One region of the Streptomyces sp. NPDC026062 genome, then DNA from elsewhere that is predicted to be linked to it. Evidence: riboswitches for the same ligand, from Rfam matches in the RefSeq annotation. Region 1 holds a riboswitch; each other region holds the start of a gene.
The links. A riboswitch is a leader RNA that binds a small molecule or an ion and turns the genes downstream of it on or off. The one in region 1 is predicted to bind cyclic di-AMP.
Positions count from the first base shown of each region.

Region 2: it holds a riboswitch for cyclic di-AMP, as region 1 does, so the genes downstream of both, ACZ4LX_RS28010 (M23 family metallopeptidase) here and ACZ4LX_RS20975 (C40 family peptidase) in region 1, are expected to answer to the same signal.
Region 3: it holds a riboswitch for cyclic di-AMP, as region 1 does, so the genes downstream of both, ACZ4LX_RS20180 (M23 family metallopeptidase) here and ACZ4LX_RS20975 (C40 family peptidase) in region 1, are expected to answer to the same signal.

Region 1 is NZ_JBVHOQ010000022.1:55,616-59,937, forward strand. It holds gene pcrA (DNA helicase PcrA) at 1-2,052, opposite strand, end outside; cyclic di-AMP (ydaO/yuaA leader) riboswitch at 2,313-2,478, shown strand; gene ACZ4LX_RS20975 (C40 family peptidase) at 2,477-3,652, shown strand; gene ACZ4LX_RS20980 (hypothetical protein) at 3,726-4,079, opposite strand.
Region 2 is NZ_JBVHOQ010000035.1:65,489-69,810, reverse strand. It holds gene ACZ4LX_RS28015 (aldo/keto reductase) at 1-395, opposite strand, end outside; gene ACZ4LX_RS28010 (M23 family metallopeptidase) at 662-1,831, opposite strand; cyclic di-AMP (ydaO/yuaA leader) riboswitch at 1,843-1,996, opposite strand; gene ACZ4LX_RS28005 (PP2C family protein-serine/threonine phosphatase) at 2,212-3,354, opposite strand; tRNA gene ACZ4LX_RS28000 (tRNA-Met) at 3,739-3,812, opposite strand; gene ACZ4LX_RS27995 (hypothetical protein) at 4,279-4,322, shown strand, end outside.
Region 3 is NZ_JBVHOQ010000021.1:15,137-19,458, forward strand. It holds gene ACZ4LX_RS20175 (M16 family metallopeptidase) at 1-1,143, shown strand, start outside; cyclic di-AMP (ydaO/yuaA leader) riboswitch at 1,360-1,526, shown strand; gene ACZ4LX_RS20180 (M23 family metallopeptidase) at 1,540-2,376, shown strand; gene ACZ4LX_RS20185 (GntR family transcriptional regulator) at 2,604-3,311, shown strand; gene ACZ4LX_RS20190 (HPr family phosphocarrier protein) at 3,525-3,806, opposite strand; gene ACZ4LX_RS20195 (bifunctional acetate--CoA ligase family protein/GNAT family N-acetyltransferase) at 3,980-4,322, shown strand, end outside.

The DNA.
Region 1 (4,322 bases):
GAGCCGCTCGCGGGCGCGCGTGATGCCGACGTAGGCCAGCCGGCGCTCCTCCTCCAGCTCCTTGACCTGCCCCAGCGCCCGCATGTGCGGAAAGACGCCGTCCTCCATGCCGGTCAGGAAGACCACCGGGAATTCGAGGCCCTTGGCGGTGTGCAGCGTCATCAGCGTGACGACGCCGGAGCCGTCCTCGTCCTCGTCGGGAATCTGGTCGGCGTCGGCGACGAGCGCGACCTTCTCCAGGAACTCGGCGAGTGTGCCCGCGCCCTCCTCCTCCGCCCGGTCCTGCTCGAACTCCAGGGCCACGGAGGCAAGCTCCTGGAGGTTCTCGATGCGGGTCTCGTCCTGCGGATCGGTGGATGCCTGGAGTTCGGCGAGATAGCCGGTCCGCTCCATGACGGCCTCCACCACGACCGCCGGTCCCGCGCCGGACTCCACGATCGTGCGGAGCTCCTCCATCAGCGTGTTGAACCGCTTCACCGCGTTCGACGAGCGGGCCGCCATGCCGTACGCCTCGTCGACGCGGCGCAGCGCCTGCGGGAACGAGATCTTCTCGCGCATCGACAGGGCGTCGATCATCGCCTCGGCCCGGTCGCCGATACCCCGCTTGGGCACGTTGAGGATGCGGCGCAGCGGGACGGTGTCCTCGGGGTTGGAGAGCACCCGGAGGTAGGCCAGGACGTCCCTGACCTCCTTGCGCTCGTAGAAACGCACCCCGCCGACGACCTTGTACGGCAGGCCGACGCGGATGAAGATCTCCTCGAAGACACGGGACTGCGCGTTCGTCCGGTAGAAGATCGCCACGTCGCCGGCCTTCGCGTCGCCCGCGTCGGTCAGCCGGTCGATCTCGTCGGCGACGAACTGCGCCTCGTCGTGCTCGGTGTCCGCGACGTATCCGGTGATCCGGGCGCCGGAGCCGGCGTTGGTCCAGAGGTTCTTGGGGCGGCGGCTCTCGTTGCGCTCGATGACCGCGTTGGCCGCGGACAGGATCGTCTGCGTGGAGCGGTAGTTCTGCTCCAGCATGATCGTGGTCGCGTCCGGGTAGTCCTCCTCGAACTGGAGGATGTTGCGGATGGTCGCGCCGCGGAAGGCGTAGATCGACTGGTCCGCGTCACCCACGACGCACAGCTCGGCGGGGGCGTCCTCGGGACCGGCCGGGCCGACCAGCTCCCGTACGAGGGTGTACTGGGCGTGGTTGGTGTCCTGGTACTCGTCGACGAGGACGTGCCGGAAGCGGCGGCGGTAGTGCTCGGCGACATCGGGGAACGCCTGGAGCAGGTGCACCGTCGTCATGATGATGTCGTCGAAGTCCAGGGCGTTCGCCTCACGCAGCCGGGACTGGTAGAGCGCGTACGCCTGGGCGAGCGTCTTCTCGAAACCGTCGGCCGCCTGTCCGGCGAAGGTCTCCTCGTCGATCAGTTCGTTCTTCAGGTTCGAGACCTTCGCCGTGAACGACTTCGGCGGGAAGCGCTTCGGGTCGAGGTCGAGATCGCGGCAGACCAGGGCCATGAGGCGCTTGGAGTCGGCGGCGTCGTAGATCGAGAACGAGGAGGTGAAGCCGAGCCTCTTCGACTCGCGGCGCAGGATCCGCACGCACGCGCTGTGGAAGGTCATGACCCACATGGCGTTGGCCCGCGGTCCGACGAGCTGTCCGACGCGCTCCTTCATCTCGCCCGCGGCCTTGTTGGTGAAGGTGATCGCCAGGATCTGGCCCGGGTGCACCCCGCGCTCGGCCAGCAGGTGGGCGATGCGGTGGGTCAGTACGCGGGTCTTGCCCGAACCGGCACCGGCGACGATGAGCAGCGGCGATCCGGCGTGCACGACGGCGGCGCGCTGCTCGGTGTTCAGCCCGTCGAGCAGCGCCGCGGCATCGATGACCGGGCGGTGGGCCCCGTCGCGGTAGTACGCGTCGCGGGGCGGCGGGGGCCCGTCGAAAACGCCCGCGAAAAGGCCCTCCGGCACCGCTTCGGGTGCGGAGTCCTCGGGGGGCGGCGGGGGCTCTTCCTCCGTGTGCTGGAGGCCGGCCAGGAAACTGTCGTCAAAGAGGCTGCTCATCGCCTCCCGAGTCTAGGCGTGCGCACCGACACTCCGCGGCCGAGTGACGAAGCACGCATCCGGGAGCGGGCACACAGAGCGAGCGGGAGACCGCGCTGTGTGGAGCGGGTGCGGCTCCCACCTGCCGCTGGGCACCCCGATGCGCCGAGGTCACGAAAATGTATCGGGCATATCGAACATCAACCTTCACAGCGGCACCATGAGTTGGCTAGCGTGCTCGTTCGGACGGCCCGTACCCCCAAGAGGCGATCCACGCCGAGCGGGCGTCCACGCCGAATCCGGGCTGCCCGTGCGGGAGTCCGGAACCGGGGACCCACACGCGTCACCGGGGTGAATCGGTCCGCATCCCCCACCAGGACCGTAGGGCAGCCTTCCGTTCCGCCCGAACCCGACAGCTAACCCGGTAGGCGGTCCACGGAAGGAGATGCCGGCCTTGGCGTCGCATCGCAAACCGCGCACCCGTGTGCGCAGCACCGGCCCGGCAGTCGGGATCACGACGGCCGCGCTGGCGTCGGTGACCCTGCTGTCCGCGCAGAGCGCACTGGCCGCCCCGGCCCCCAAGCCCAGCATCGAGGACGTGCAGAAGAAGGTCGACGGCCTCTACCGGCAGGCGGGCACCGCGACCCAGCAGTACAACCAGGCGAAGGAGGCGACGGCCAAGCAGCGCTCCAAGGTGGACACGCTGCTGGACGACGTCGCCCGGCGCACCGAGAAGCTGAACGAGGCCCGCAGGACGCTCGGCACCTACGCCGCCGCCCAGTACCGGGGCGGCGCCCTCGCTCCGACCGCCACGTTCTTCCTGGCCGACGACCCGCAGTCGTTCTTCGACCAGACCCACCTCATGGACCGGATGACCTCGCGCCAGACGCAGGCGGTGGCGGACTTCCGTACGCAGCAGGCGAAGGCCTCCAAGCAGCGGGCCGAGGCCGTGGCGAGCCTGGAGACCCTCACCGAGTCGCAGACGACGCTGCGCACCAGCAAGCAGAACGTCCAGACGAAGCTGTCCCAGGCCCGCAGCCTGCTGTCGAAGCTGACCGCCGAGGAGAAGGCGCGTCTGGCGGAGCTGGAGCGCAAGAAGGAGGCCGAGGCCAGGCGCAAGGCCGCGGAACTGGCGAAGAAGCAGGCCGCCGCGAAGGCCGAGGCCGACCGCAAGGCCGAGGAGGCCGCCAAGAAGGCCGACCAGGAAGCGGGCACCGGGAGCGGGACGGGTACGGGAACCGGTACGGGCACGGGCTCGGACACCGACGCCTCCACCAAGGCCGAGAAGGTCATGGCGTTCGCCAGGGCGCAGCTCGGCAAGCCGTACGTCTGGGGGGCTACCGGCCCGGCCTCGTACGACTGCTCGGGGCTCACCCAGGCGGCCTGGAAGGCGGCCGGCGTCGACATCCCGCGGACCACCTGGGACCAGGTGAACGTCGGCACCCGGATCGCCACGGCGGATCTGCAACCCGGTGACCTGGTCTTCTTCTACGACGACATCAGCCACGTCGGCATCTACAAGGGTGACGGCATGATGATCCACGCGCCGAAGCCGGGGGCGAACGTGCGCGAGGAGTCGATCTTCTACATGCCGATCTACGGGAGCGTGCGGCCGGGCTGACCTCTCCCCGCCCACACGCGAGAACGCCGCTGCCCGGACCCCATGGGGTCCGGGCAGCGGCGTGAGCGAGGGCTCAGGTCCAGAGCGTGGCGATGAAGATGTTGACGATCGTCAGTCCGCCGACCGCGGCGAAGAGGCCCTTGTCGACCTTTTCGTCGTCGCGCTTGACGTAGACGAGCGCGAGGATCACGACCAGGATCAGCAGCTTGACGCCGATCTTTATGTTGTTCACCGGGTGGTCGTCGGCCTGGTCGAGCCCGACCAGCGCGATTCCGGTGACCAGCATGGTCAGCGCGCCGTGCAGCATGGCCGGGACGAACCGTGCCGTGCCCGCGCCCATCGCCTTCATCTGGGTCAGGAAACCGCCCAGCAGAGAGGCGATGCCGATGATGTGCAGGGCGACGAAGACATCGATGAGTACACGCATGGCTCCGCAGCCTAGCTCCGGCCATATCAGCACTCCACAGCCGGGTGCGGCTTAGTAACCACTTGTCCGTGCGATGCACCAATTGCCTGACTCTGGTGCAATTCTCCCGATCACACGAGGGCAACGCAACGCCAAATTCGGACAATAAGCGTCATTACAACACTTTCCCGTGCCCCGGGTTTAGCGTCCCTGCCAGGTGACCGGCACACCGCCGATCCGCACCCGGACGGCGTTCCCGGTCAC
Region 2 (4,322 bases), on a different contig from region 1:
GGGACCGTCTCGTCGTCGAAGTGCGTGTAGTAGAGGTCGATGTGGTCGGTGCCGAGCCGACGCAGCGACTCCTCGGCGGCGGCCTTGATGGTGGTGGCGGAGAGCCCCTTGTACGCGGGGTGGGCGCCGACCTTGGTGGCCACGACGATGTCGGAGCGATTGCCGCGCGCGGCGAGCCACTTGCCGATGAGGGCCTCCGACTCACCGCCCTCGTTGCCGGGGACCCAGGCCGAGTAGGAGTCGGCCGTGTCGACGAAGTTGCCGCCGGCCGCCGCGTACGCGTCGAGAACAGCGAAGGACTGAGCCTCGTCGGCGGTCCAGCCGAAGACGTTGCCCCCGAGTGCGAGCGGGAAGACCTGAAGGCCGGAGGAGCCGAGCTTGCGGAGAGAAGTCATGGGGGGAACAACCGCATCCACGGGCTTCACTATTCCGTGGCCTGTACATCTGGCCACGGCCCGCACATCAGACCGTGGCTCCTGCGTCTGCCCCCTCGCCCCTGTGTCGGCCCCCTCGCCCGTGTGTCGGCCCCCGGCCCCTGGCCCGTGCGCCCGAACGGACCCGGCGGGCGGGTGCGGACAGACCGGCAGCCCTGACGTCGGGGGGTGAGCGTCAGGGCTGCCGGGGTTTCGATGGGCCGGACGACCGGCGTGGGCAAACGGTGTCAGATCGTCAGACCCCGGGCCCGCAGCCAGGGAGCCGGGTCGATGCCGGTGCCGTCCGGGGTGTGGACCTCCAGGTGGAGGTGGGGGCCGGTCACGTTGCCGGTCGCGCCGACGCGCCCGATGGTGTCGCCGGTCGTGACCTTCTGACCGATGCTGACATCGATCGAGGACTGGTGGCAGAACCACAGCTCCGTGCCGTCCTCCAGCTCCAGGACCGTGCGGTAGCCGTAGGAACCGGAGTAGCCGGCCGACTTGACGGTGCCGGTGTGGATGGCCTTGATCGGCGTACCGGTCGGCGCCGCGAAGTCGAGACCCGTGTGGTAGCCGGAGGACCACATCGAACCGGCCTCGCCGAAGGTCGAGGTGATCGTGTACGAGGAGGTGGGGATGGCGTAACTGGCGGCGAGCTTGGCAAGCCGCAGCGCCTCCGCCTTCTTCGCCGCCTCCTCCGCCGCCTTCTTCTTCTCGGCGGCGACCTTGGCCTCGGCAGCGTCCTGCTGCTTCTTCGCCTCCGCGGCGGCCTTCTCTGCCGCGGCCTTCTCGGCGGCGGCCTTGACCTCGGCGTCGGCGGCGTCCTGCTGCTGCTCGGCCTGCTGGAGGATGCGCGCGCGGAGGGCTTCGCCCGCGTCGGTGGTGCCCTGCTCCGCCTCGGCGGTGGTGATGCCCGCGGTGCTCAGCGGAGCAGCGGCGACCGCGGCCTCGGCCTTCTCCTCGGGAGTCTCGGACTTGCTCGAGAACAGTGCGCCGACGCCCGGAAGGGACTTGGCGTCGGGGAGATTGTCCGAGATGGAATCGGGCAGAGAGATGGAGACCGGCGGCTTGCTCTGAGCGGTGGCCATGCCACCCGCACCGACGGCCGCGATGACGCCGACACCGAGGACGGTGGAGCTACGGGCCAGACCATTGCGCTGCTTGGCGACGCGGTGCTTGCCGCGCACGGGACGGACGGAGTCCTCGGTGGGATTCCATTCCTCCCAGCTCCTGTCGGGCCCGGAGTCGTCGGCGCGGAAGTCGTTTCCGAAGCCGCTGCCCCGATCGGTCCCGTAATCGGCGGCGTAGGCGGCCCCGTACTCCGTACCGGCAACCGTGCCGGGCCGGGCCGCGAAGTCATCGCCGTACTCGGACACGAACCGGGAGGGAGCTTCGGGGGCAGGCTTGTTGGACGCCACGGGGGCGCACTCCTTTCCTTCCTTCTCGCCTACCGGGTTAGCTGACGGGTTCGGAGCAGGAAGGTCTCCTACGGGTTCCTCCGTCTCATCACAAGACAGAGATGCCCGATTCACCCCATGTAGGTGGTTCCCCGGTTCCCTTGCGGAATTCGGCGCTCGCACACGGTGCCGCCACTGACGGCGGCTGGGACAACCGCGCTGCGTTATCGAACGTTAATAGACACCGGGCTCCGATTCCAAGCTGTTCCCGCTGATCGTTCAGGTCTTTGGCCTGGACTTTACGGGACACAACCGGGTGGAAACGGACGAGTTGATCAGCCTCCGGTAACCATCCGCTTTCTGACGTTGCGTCAAATGTTATGCGGAGGGGTGTCTTTCGACTACGGACGGTGGTATCGCTCCCGACTGCCTTCACCGCGCCCGGCCCGGGGCTCCGCGCCCGGCTTCCCGCCACCTCTCAGACCGACGATCTTCACAGTCGTGCGCCGGCCGGGCTGCCCCTCGACCGGCCGGCCGACGGCGAGCAGCGCCATGTCGTCCGTCGACTCACCGCCCGTATGCAGCCGCACGTCATCGGTCAGCGCGGAAAGCAGCTCCTCGGGCCCGGGGAAGATCCGTCCCCGCAGCCGCTCGGCGGGGTCGTAGAAGACACCTTCGGCGTTACGGGCCTCGGAGAGGCCGTCCGTATAGAGGAGGAGCGTCGCCCCCGCGGGCAGGTCCCACACGTCGACCCGGTCCGGCCACACCCCCAGATCCATCCCCAGCGGCAGCGCGGGCACCGAGGGGCCGAGCACCTCCAGCACCCCGTCCATGTGCAGCAGCAGCGGCTCGGGGTGCCCGCGGTTGACGATCCGCACCCGGCCCGCCCCCGGCAGGACCTCGGCGAGCACGGCGGTGATGAACCCCTCGAACGCGTCCAGGCCGCCACGCCGGTCCGACTCGCGCGCCAGCGCGCGCTCCAGCCGCAGCGCCACACCCTCCAGCGTCTCCTCCTGTTCGGCCGCCTCCCGGAAGGCGCCGATGACCAGCGCCACCGCCCCCACGGCATCCAGCCCCTTGCCTCGCACGTCCCCGACCACCAGCCGGACCCCCTGCGGGCTGTCCGTGACCGAGAAGAGATCGCCGCCGACGAACTCGTCCGCCTGCGCCGCCTCGTACCGCGCCGCCACCTGGAGCCCGCCGATCCGCTCGGGGGGCTTCGGCAGCACAGCTCGCATGGCGGTCTCCGCGATGACGCGGGCCGAGGCCAGCTGCTCGTTGCCGCGCCGCACGACACCGTTGATCACGACTGCGAGCACAGAGACGGTGAGGACAGTGAGCAGTTCGATGACGGGGACGACGTGGATCAGGGTGCCGTGGTAGATCCGCAGCGAGGCGATGGCCAGCAACGCGGCGATCCCGACCCGGACGGTACCGGCGCGCGAGAAGGTGGGAGCGGCGATCAGAGGGGCCGCCGCGAACAGGGGGATGGCGGTGAATTCGGGCGGGCTCAGGGCGTCGATGAGGACACCCCCGACAATCATCAGCGCGGGCAGTGCCCTGACGAACCGGCGGGCCCGCACATCCCCGGCATGCCTCCCCCGCCGCCCCACCCGCTTCCCCACCCGCTTCCCCACCTGCTGCTCTCCTGCCCGGTGCGCCCACGGCCGCGGCAGGTACCGCGCACCACCCCCAGGCTTCCCGGAGCAGGGGCCCGGGGCGACTCCTCGTCGGCCAATGGGGGTACGTGGGCGGACGTACGGCCCGCAGTGAGCGGGCCCGGCGGTCCGGCGTCCGGGGGTTCGGCGTCCGGCGTCCGGCGTCCGGCGTCCGGCGTCCGGGGGCAACGGCAGCGGCAACGGCGCCGGGGAGGCGTTGAAACGCATCAGGCCCGGCACGCTGTATGCGTGCCGGGCCTGATCCTTCAGTAGCGGGGACAGGATTTGAACCTGCGACCTCTGGGTTATGAGCCCAGCGAGCTACCGAGCTGCTCCACCCCGCGTCGGTGAACACAACTCTACGGCATGTTCGAGGAACTCATGACCACCCGACGCCCGCACCCCCCGCGGGCGCCGCCCGGGCCGGCCTGCCGCAGACGCGGTGACCGGCCGGTTTCCGCACGGCACCCCGGGAAGCCCTCTGCCTCAAGTGGAGCTCCCGAGCTCCCAACCCCGGTGCACGAACGGCAGATCGACGTCGCCGGACCAGAACGGACCACCCCGGCAGCTTCTCTGACAACCCGGCATATCACCATCCTCGCCGACGATCTTCACGTCGATGTCCGCTGTGCCGTCAAAGTGTCGAAAACGAGAAGGTGTTGCAAGGAACACGTGTTCTGCCGCAAGGTAACTGCTGCACCCCCCGGACCGGTGGGCTGCCCGTGCGAGCAGGCCCGGAACGCGCATGTCACCGCGCCCGTCAAGCCGCTCCCGGTCTCTCATCGCAGCCTGTCTGGAGGGCCCTCGACGATGACCGCACCGCTCACCCCCGCTCCCGCCCCAGCCCCGGCCGT
Region 3 (4,322 bases), on a different contig from region 1:
GAGTTCGCCGCCGAGCTGGAGCGCTGCGGCGCCACGCTGGACGCCCACGCCGACCACCCGGGGGTCAGGGTCTCGCTGGAGGTTCCGGCCTCCCGGCTGGCCAAGGCGCTCGGCCTGGTCGCAGAGGCCCTGCGGGCACCGGCCTTCGCCGACAGCGAGATCGAGCGGCTGGTGAACAACCGGCTCGACGAGATCCCGCACGAGCAGGCCAATCCGGCCCGGCGCGCGGCGAAACAGCTCTCCAAGGAGCTCTTCCCGGCCACCGCCCGCATGTCGCGCCCGCGCCTGGGCACCGAGGAGACCGTGGAGCGGATCGACTCGGCGGCCGTGCGCGCCTTCTACGACGCCCACGTCCGCCCGTCCACCGCGACGGCCGTGGTCGTCGGCGACCTCACGGGCATCGACCTGGACGGGCTGCTCGCGGACACCCTCGGCGACTGGTCGGGCAACACCGCGGAGCCCCGCCCCGTCCCGCCGATCACCGCCGACGACACGGGCCGTGTGGTGATCGTGGACCGCCCCGGCGCCGTGCAGACGCAGCTGCTGATCGGCCGCATCGGCGCCGACCGCCACGACAGCGTCTGGCCGGCGCAGGTTCTCGGCACGTACTGCCTGGGCGGCACGCTCACCTCCCGTCTCGACCGGGTGCTGCGCGAGGAGAAGGGCTACACCTACGGCGTACGGGCCTTCGCCCAGGTGCTGCGCTCCTCTGCCCCGGACTCCGTCTCCGGGGCGACGGGCGCCGCCATGCTCGCCATCAGCGGCTCCGTGGACACGGAGTCCACCGGTCCGGCGCTGGAGGACCTGTGGAAGGTGCTGCGGACCCTGGCGGCCGAAGGGCTGACGGACGCCGAGCGCGAGACGGCCGTGCAGAACCTCGTGGGCGTCGCCCCGCTGAAGTTCGAGACGGCGGCCTCGGTCGCCGGCACCCTCGCCGACCAGGTCGAGCAGCATCTCCCGGACGACTACCAGGCACACCTGTACGCACGCCTCGCGGATACCGGCACGGTCGAGGCGACCGCGGCCGTGGTCAATGCCTTCCCGCAGGACCGTCTGGTCACGGTCCTGGTCGGCGACGCCGCGCAGATCGCCGATCCGGTCAGGGCCCTCGGCATCGGTGAGGTTTCGGTCGTGACCGGCTGAGCGAAACAGTCAATTCGCCCCATGTCTGGGCAAAAGGAAGGTCCTGATGGAGAGATCTCCGTCAGGACCTTCCTTTTTGTCTGTTTTGTGGGAGAGGTTGCCTGTCTGCCCTGTGGGATGTGCGACAAATCGGCCTGTCCGTTTGGTGGGGGGAAGCGCCCCCGTCTAGCGTCGGCTGCGCTGTCCGCCACTCGTATGCCGCATCCGCGACGTACCGGGCAGCCATCGCCGAGTCCCCGTCAGGCGCGAGCCTGGGGAGCCGGGGACCCACGCAGTCCCTGGGGTGAATCGGATGCCCGCGCCTCGCACGAGGCAGGGGATCCGTAGGAGACCTTCCTGCTCCGAACCCGTCAGCTAACCCGGTAGGCGAGAAGGAAGGAAAGGATCAGCCACTTCATGGCGTTCACCCGTGCCACCGGGAAGCACCGTGCCCCGGGCCGTCTGACGCGCAGCGGCGCGAAGGCCGTCGGCATCGCGACCCTGGCCACCACCGGCGTCATCGGCGGACTGGCCTCCCCGGCCCTCGCCGCGGAATCCGGGGCCCCCGCCGCCGGTGAGACCGGCCTCACGCAGGTTCTCGCCATCGAGAACGTCCTCGCCGAACGGATCGAGGCACAGGCGGACGCGCAGCAGCGTCAGGCCGACGCCGCCGAGAAGAAGGCCGAGGCGGCCAAGAAGAAGGCCGAAGCGAAGAAGAAGGCGGAGGCCAGGGCGAAGGCCGCCGCGAAGGCGAAGGCGGCAGTGAAGGCGAAGGCCGCCGCCCGTGCCGAGGCGGCTCGCGAGGCGAAGGCCCGTGCCGCCCGCTCCGCCGAGCGCGCCCGGCTCGGTTCCTTCCAGCTCCCCGTCGCCGGTTCGTACGTGAGCACCGGCTACAAGTCCAGCGGTTCGCTCTGGTCCTCCGGCAGCCACTCCGGCATCGACTTCCACGCCGCGTCCGGCAGCTCCGTCGTCGCCGTCGGCGCCGGTACGGTCGTCGAGGCGGGCTGGGGTGGCGCGTACGGCAACAACATCGTGCTGCGGATGACGGACGGCACGTACACCCAGTACGGCCACCTCTCCTCGATCGGTGTGTCCGTCGGCCAGAGCGTCGGCGCCGGACAGCGGATCGGCCTCTCCGGCTCCACCGGCAACTCGACCGGCCCGCACCTGCACTTCGAGGCCCGCTCCACTCCCTCGTACGGCTCCGACATGGACCCGGTCGCCTACCTGCGCGCCCACGGGGTCGCCGTCTGACCGGACGGAAGACACCACGAAGGCCCCGGCACCTCGCCGGGGCCTTCGTCGTGTCCGCGCGCCGCACCGGTCCGGGGCGTTCCGTACCTGCCGTTCCCGAACGGCAGGTGGCCAGAAGATATTCATGAATTTCCACCCGCCGTCGGAAATTCGACCGCATTGCAATAGAGTCGCAGGACAGGCGTCGATCGGCCGCGTTTCGCGGGGATTAAGGCGGAGGTTCGGACATGCGCATTCCGGCGCATTCGGTATGCACGGCAATCCGTGAAGACATCGTCTCGGGTGTCTTCGAGCGCGGCAGCCGACTCACCGAGGAGGTGCTCGCGCGTCGTTACGGGGTCTCCCGCGTCCCGGTGCGGGAGGCGCTGCGCACTCTGGAGTCCGAGGGGTTCGTGGTCACCCGCAGGCATGCCGGGGCCTGCGTCGCCGAGCCCACCGAGCAGGAGGCCGCCGACCTCCTGGAGGTCCGGACGCTTCTGGAACCGCTCGGTGCGGCGCGGGCCGCCCACCGCCGCACGGACGCACACCTCAAGGTGCTGCGCGGCCTGGTCAGGCTGGGCCAGGAGCGTGCCCGCAAGGGGGAGGGCGACGACCTGCGCTCCCTGGGCGGCTGGTTCCACGAGACGCTGGCGCAGGCATCCGGCAGTCCCGGTCTGATCGCGATGCTCACCCAGCTGCGGCACAAGACCGCCTGGATGTACGTGGTCGAGCAGCCGGCCCGGCCGGCCGATTCATGGGCCGAGCACGGGGCGATCGTGGATGCCGTGGCGCGCGGTGACGCGGAGCGGGCGAGGAGCCTGGCCGCCCAGCATGCCGAGCGGGCCATCGGCGCGTACCGGCTGCGCCGCCCCGGGCGGCCGGGCGCCGTCACGGCCCGCCCCGGCCGGGTGAGGACATCGCAACATGCCGTAAACACGCCGAGTGGCCGGCATTAACAATTACGCCGTATACAAGGAATGGGTATTCTGCGGGGCTTCCTTTCTGTTGTCCGGATCATTGAATTCATCGGAATCTCCGGGTGATGGAAACGGCGGTCGTGTCCGCCTTCGGGTGGGGCCGGATCTCTTCGGGTAAACGAAAGAGCCGCGGCACCCGGTGGAGGGGGCTGCGGCTCTTTCCTGAACGCGGGCGGTCGTGACCCGTGCGGATCAGACGGTCTCCGGGAGCTCGTCGAGCCCCTCGGCGACCAGCTTGGACAGGCGGTCCAGAGCGGCTTCGGCGTTGTCTGCGTCGGACGCGAGGATGATCTCCTCGCCGCCCTGTGCGCCGAGCCCGAGCACGGCGAGCATGGAGGCCGCGTTCACCGGGTTGCCGTCGGCCTTGGCGATGGTCACGGGGATGCCGGAAGCCGTGGCGGCACGGACGAAGATCGAAGCGGGGCGGGCGTGCAGGCCTTCGGCCCAACCGACATTGACGCGGCGCTCAGCCATGGTTCTGCCCTTCACGAATCAATAGTTGTCTAGACCAGTCTCTCATGCAGTGCGCGGTGCTCCGGCCGACTCGCGGGCCTTGCTCCGCCCGCCCCGTACCGTAGCCCGGCCATCCTCAGACTGCCCCGGCCCCGGCCCCTACGCGACCGCTGGCGGAGCCGTAGGCTTTGCCCATGCAGCCCCCTCCGGAGCAGAGTCCGCATCACGCCTACCCCGGTCACTGGGAGGCGGACGTGGTGCTCCGCGACGGTGGCACCGCCCGCATCAGGCCGATCACCACGGATGATGCCGACCGGCTGGTCAGCTTCTACGAGCAGGTCTCCGACGAGTCGAAGTACTACCGCTTCTTCGCCCCCTACCCCCGGCTCTCCGCCAAGGACGTCCACCGCTTCACCCATCACGACTACGTCGACCGGGTGGGACTGGCCGTCACGGTGGGCGGCGAGTTCATCGCCACCGTCCGCTACGACCGGATCAACGCGCAGGGCAGGCCCGCCTCGGCCCCGGCCGACGAGG